Regions from separate parts of the Moritella viscosa genome, predicted to be linked through region 1. Evidence: riboswitches for the same ligand, from Rfam matches in the RefSeq annotation. Region 1 holds a riboswitch; the other holds the start of a gene.
What was found. A riboswitch is a leader RNA that binds a small molecule or an ion and turns the genes downstream of it on or off. The one in region 1 is predicted to bind thiamine pyrophosphate.
Positions count from the first base shown of each region.

Region 2: another riboswitch for thiamine pyrophosphate. It lies ahead of thiC (phosphomethylpyrimidine synthase ThiC); the one in region 1 lies ahead of thiD (bifunctional hydroxymethylpyrimidine kinase/phosphomethylpyrimidine kinase).

Region 1 is NZ_FPLG01000039.1:46,310-49,506, forward strand. Features, by position in the region: gene BT797_RS06330 (ABC transporter ATP-binding protein) at 1-650, opposite strand, end outside; gene thiD (bifunctional hydroxymethylpyrimidine kinase/phosphomethylpyrimidine kinase) at 643-1,476, opposite strand; TPP riboswitch at 1,550-1,654, opposite strand; gene BT797_RS06340 (hypothetical protein) at 1,941-2,489, shown strand; gene BT797_RS06345 (outer membrane lipoprotein-sorting protein) at 2,896-3,197, shown strand, end outside.
Region 2 is NZ_FPLG01000099.1:54,338-57,534, reverse strand. Features, by position in the region: gene thiC (phosphomethylpyrimidine synthase ThiC) at 1-1,665, opposite strand, end outside; TPP riboswitch at 1,794-1,895, opposite strand; gene rpoC (DNA-directed RNA polymerase subunit beta') at 2,043-3,197, opposite strand, start outside.

The DNA.
Region 1 (3,197 bases):
AGGCGGATCGCTTCTTGGGGCTCGTGTGTGATTAAAACGACGGTTTTATCTTTTAACAATTCACAAGCGAGGTCTTGTAATCGATAACGAGTCACGGCATCTAAGGCTGAAAAGGGCTCGTCCATTAATACAACGGGTTTGTCTTGCATTAATGTTCTTGCCAGTGCCACGCGTTGACGCATGCCTCCAGACAGTTGTTGCGGAAAACGATTGGCATTATCAGCAAGACCGACCTTAGCCAGTAGATCGAGTGCTTTGTCAGTTTTTGGTGCTGATTTTTCAGTGCCGAATTTACTGCTTAACATGACATTGTCGAGCACGGACAACCAAGGTAGCAATAAATCTTGCTGTGCCATGTAAGCAATTTGATTGGTTAAGTCTGGTTGAACTAAGTTATTCGCGTTAACTGATAGTTCTCCTGACCACATTATTTTATGATCTAACAGCCCTGCAAGGTAACGCAGTAGTGAGGTTTTACCACTGCCGCTACGCCCTAAAATACAGGTCCACTGCCGAGCTGGCACCGTCATGTTCAGCTTGTTTAATACGGGGTCAATACTGTCGTTATAATGTAAATAACCGTTCTTAATCGCGATGTTTACCGCAAGGCTATCTTCCGATTTTAGCTTTGTCTGCGAGGTGCTAGACATCAGCATGACCAGTAAAGAAGTGATTAACCGGACCGTGGCCGCTACCTATATCTAATTCATCCGCGTGAGCAATGGCGTTGGAGATGTATTGCTTAGCTAACTTCACAGCTTGCAGTAGATCATAGCCTTGGGCTAAGTAGGATGCGATTGCTGAGGATAGCGTACAGCCAGTGCCGTGCGTATTGTGGGTATTAATGCGTTTTGCGGTTAACTGTTCCACATGGTCTTGGAAGATGAGTAAATCGTTACTGTTGTCATCTTGCTCTAAGTGACCGCCTTTTAATAGTACTGCATTGACATTAAGCTGACGCAATTCGCTAATCATGCTGCCCATTTCATCTTCATTGGTAGGCACATCTGAACCAATTAAAGCAGCTCCTTCGGGTAGGTTAGGGGTGATTAAGTCAGCAAGTGGTAGTAGCTCTGATCTAAGCGTACTGATCGCTGATTCTTTAAGCAGTAAGTCGCCGCTAGTAGCAATCATAACTGGGTCAACAACTAAAAATGCTGGCTTAAATTGCTTAATTTTAGCGGCGACGACGTTGATAATATCGCAGTCAGCAAGCATTCCAACTTTCACTGCCACGACGTTTAAATCGCTAAATACGGCATCGAGTTGTTTTTCGATATGTTCAAGTGGGATGGGAAAAATTGCGGATACACCGAGAGTGTTTTGCGCAGTGATTGCGGTGATTGCAGAACAAGCATAACTGCCAGTTGCTGATATTGCTTTGATATCTGCTTGAATACCAGCACCGCCACCGCTATCTGACCCTGCAATGGTTAATACAATTGGTGTTGATATGTTTGTTATAACCTTTAGCATAAATATTCCTAGGGCTGGCGCACAGGAACTTTATCAAGCCAAAGATTGAGAGACGCAGAAGGTCAAATCATGAGAAGCAAGATCGATAGTTCCCTACGTCAGTGTTAACTGAATCAGGTTCAACGGGTCTCGCAATAAATATGCGATCTCAGCCTATTAGGCCCCCCGACTATATGTGTTGCAATAGTAACAAGTTTTGTTGAAATCGCAATCAAACAATTAAGCTATTGATATGATTGTTCGAATTTTAGTGTCTTTTATAATGGATAATGTTGTTTTTGATTAATATATTATTATTTGTAGGCACTGTCACAATTACCTAAAAAGGAGCATGGAATATGCTTGCTATAAAGGCTAATACGAATAAAATCAACGTGATAATATTTTATCTCTTACGGTTTGTAAGGGGTAAATAAATTGTAGGTACGACTCTTGATTATTATAAAAACAAAGGAATGATGAAAATGAACGTAGTTAAAAAGACATTGGCAATTGCAACGTGTTTATACTTAGTTGGTTGCGCATCGGGTGCACAGGTTGAGAATATGGTGTATCAAGGCGAACAAAAAGTATATCCAGCAGCAGTACAAAATAACTTGGCCTTGTCGTCAGTTTCGGGTGGTGAGGATACAAATGCTGCTTGGACATCTGAAATTAGTGATGTTGCTTTTTCTGGTGCAATTAAAGAGAGCCTATTAGAGCAAGGACTTTTCTCTGAAAAGGGAAAATATCAACTATCAGCTAAAATTGTGGACGTTGAACAGCCATTGTTTGGCCTTGATATGACAGTCACGACAAAAGTTAACTACACGTTGACAGATACTTTAAGCGGTAAAGTGATACTTGATGAAGTAGTGAAGGCCCCACATACAGCTACTTTTGGTGATGCATTCTCTGGTGTTGCGCGCCTCCAAATGGCCAATGAAGGTTCAGGGAAGAAAAATATAGAAGCACTACTTAATAAGCTTGCAGAATTAAACATTGAAGCAAATGAAGTTCGTTTAGCGCAATAATATTGCGGCTAGATTTATTTTTTATATATTATTGGTGTTGTTACTTGATACAAACAACACCAATATGAGTAGGCCATGATTTGCTATATATCGAAGGCAAATCATGCATAAGTTTTAGTAAATCCTTTTAAGTTCATTCCCGTTGTTCCCATCCCCCATGAAATTTCATCGCAGAGGTAATACTGTTATCACGTTTTACTGTGCTTAATTTTATTTTTACAGCCCTTACAAAACAGGTTGTTACGTTATATTTGTGAGGTTATATCCAGTCAATGTGATAACCTAAAATAGATAAGTCATTGTTCGTATTAATGAATCGCTTGATAACTTTGAACGTATCATTTTAGTTTGTCTTGTCGACCAAAAGGGGCTCAGATAAGTGTTGGGAAAAATAAAGGGAATTATTATGTTGGATAAAAAATATACCGCAGGTGTCTTAGCTATCTCTGTGTTTATGACAAGCGGTTTTATTACTGCTCAAGCTCAAACGTCAGAAGAAAAAGGTTTTGCTATCGCAAAAGAGCGTAAGGTAAGGGATTCTGGGTGGAATGATAGTATCCAGCAAACCACTATGGTACTGCGTAATGCAAAAGGGAAGGAAAGTATTCGAGAAATACGAATAAAAAGTCTAGAGGTTGTTGATGATGGTGATAAAGGTTTGACTATTTTTGATAAACCCGCAGACCGTAAAGGTACTGCTTTTCTTTC
Region 2 (3,197 bases), on a different contig from region 1:
CGCTTTCGACATCGCATTGTCACGGATTTGAGCACCCGGGAAACCTTTCGCTAAATCAGCCGCATGCGCAGAGATCTTATAAGTGATCATACCTTGCTTAACGTCTTCTTTATTCGGTAGGCCTAAATGTTCTTTGGGTGTCACATAACACAACATTGCACAACCGTACCAACCGATTTGCGCAGCACCAATACCCGACGTAAAGTGATCGTAGCCCGGTGAGATATCGGTTGTCAGTGGACCTAAGGTATAAAAAGGCGCTTCATGACAAATATCGAGCTGCTTTTCAACATTCTCTTTAATCATGTGCATTGGGATATGACCTGGGCCTTCGATAATAACTTGTACGTCTTGTTCCCACGCGACCTTCGTTAACTCACCTAAGGTTTCTAATTCAGCAAATTGGGCTTCATCATTCGCATCAGCCGCACAACCTGGACGCATGCCATCACCTAATGACAGAGATACATCATAAGCTTTACAAATCGCACAGATTTCTTCGAAATGGTCATAAGCAAAGTTTTCTTTATGATGCGTCAAACACCATTTCGCCATAATCGAGCCACCACGCGACACGATCCCGGTAAGACGTTTTGCCGTCATTGGTACATATCGAAGCAATACGCCAGCATGAATAGTAAAGTAGTCAACACCTTGCTCAGCTTGTTCGATCAAGGTATCGCGGAATACTTCCCAAGTAAGATCCTCGGCGATCCCATTTACCTTCTCTAGAGCCTGATAGATCGGCACAGTACCAATCGGCACAGGTGAATTACGGAGGATCCACTCACGCGTTTCATGAATATTACGGCCTGTGGATAAGTCCATTACCGTGTCAGCACCCCAGCGTGTCGCCCATACTAGCTTCTCGACTTCTTCTTCAATCGATGATGTGACTGACGAATTACCAATGTTGGCGTTTACTTTTACAAGAAAGTTACGACCGATGATCATCGGCTCAGATTCTGGATGATTGATGTTGGCAGGGATGATCGCACGACCACGCGCTACTTCATCACGGACAAATTCACCTGTGATTTTTTCCGGAATACTGGCACCAAAATCATTGCCGGCATGTTGTTTTAATAACAGCTCGTTATGGATCAACTCACGTCCCATGTTTTCACGGATCGCGATGTATTCCATTTCTGGAGTAATGATCCCTTTACGTGCGTAATGCATCTGGGTGACATTTTGACCATCAATGGCTTTCAATGGTTTTGGTAAATGCTCAAAGCGGATATGGTCAATGCCGTCATCAGCAAGACGCTGCTGGGCAAAGTGCGAAGTAACGATCTCTAATGCTTCAATATCGTTACGCTCTGCGATCCATTGTTGTCTTAATTTTGGTAAGCCTTGGTGTACGTTTATTTCAATAGCCGGATCGGTATAGGGACCCGATGTATCGTAAACGGGGATAGATTCATTTTGCTCATAAACCGGATCGTCTTTACTGCCTGCGACTAACGTCTCGTCCAGATTGATTTTCCGCATCGCCACTTGAATATTGTCACGACTACCTGTGAGATGAAATTTTTCTGAATTAGGAAACGGTTCACAACTGAGATTATTAATAAACTCTTGTGCATTTTCGCGATTTTCACGGCGAGTTAGTTTTTTGGTATTACTGCTTTGATTTATATTGGTAGTAGACATAGCACTCATTCCTTTCTAATAAGATGATTGCTTGTCGTTGAGTATGGAGAGTAGTGATATAGATATATTGATCGTAAATGTAACAGTAAGCGGCCTGATTTCCCTATGGCTAGCTTACAATCACACGAATAATATTCATATTAATCACTCTTGTTTCCTCACGCAGGTATTAGCCTGATCAGGTTCCACGGATCCCATTATTAAATGGTCTCAGCCCTAAAGCACTCCGACAAGATGTATCGGAGTATAGACTGGTATTGCGCTAAAAAACAAGCAAAAAAAAGCGCCCTATAAAAGGGCGCCTTTACTATCTAATAACTATGTGTAAGTGAATCAGTGGGTCTGTCATCACTTACACACGACTTTAATTGCATTCAGCAAATCAATTAAAGGTTATTTAGTAGGTTTGCTAAGTTCTGTTCAGCTTCATCAGTAGTGATTTCTTGCATTACTTCTTCTACTTTACCAGCACGTTTTTTCGCACGTTCTTGGTGATAAGAGAAGCCTGTACCTGCAGGGATCAGACGACCAACGATAACGTTCTCTTTCAGACCACGAAGGTCATCAATCTTACCATGAACAGCAGCGTCTGTTAGAACACGTGTTGTTTCTTGGAACGATGCAGCTGAGATAAATGATTCAGTTGCAAGAGACGCTTTAGTAATACCCATAAGCATGTGTTGGAACACGGCTGGTTGCTTGCCTTCAGCTTCTAGCTGACGGTTAGCAATTTTCAGACGTGAAACTTCAGCTTGCTCACCTGGTAAGAAGTTACTATCACCAGCAGAGATTACGTTAGCTTTACGTAGCATTTGACGAACGATAGTTTCAATGTGCTTATCGTTAATCTTTACGCCTTGTAAACGGTATACTTCTTGAACTTCGTTCGCGATATAGTTCGCAACATGGCTAATACCACGTAGACGTAGAATATCGTGTGCTGATTCAGGACCATCGGCGATAACTTCACCTTTAGCAACCTTCTCACCTTCGAACACGTTCAAGTGACGCCATTTAGGGATCATCTCTTCGTAAGCTTCAGCACCATCAGTAGGTGTGATAACTAGACGACGTTTACCTTTAGTTTCTTTACCGAAACTAATAGTACCTGAGATTTCCGCTAAAATAGCAGCATCTTTTGGCTGACGAGCTTCAAACAGATCCGCTACGCGTGGTAGACCACCCGTAATATCACGTGTTTTCGAGCTTTCTTGAGGAATACGCGCTAACGCTTCACCAATAGTCACTAATGCGCCATCTTCTAAGTTAACGATTGCATTTGAAGGTAAGAAGTATTGTGCAATAACTTCTGTACCAGGAATGAATAAATCATTACCTGCTGCATCAACAAGTTTAACCATAGGACGTAAATCTTTACCAGCGGCAACACGTGCTGCAGGATCCAGAATTACCGTGCTAGATAGACCAGTTAGATCATCAGTTTGCTTAGTAACCGTGATACTATCAATTAAGTCAACAAACTTAATTTGACCTGCCACCTCGGTGATGATTGGGTGAGTATGCGGGTCCCAGTTAGCAAT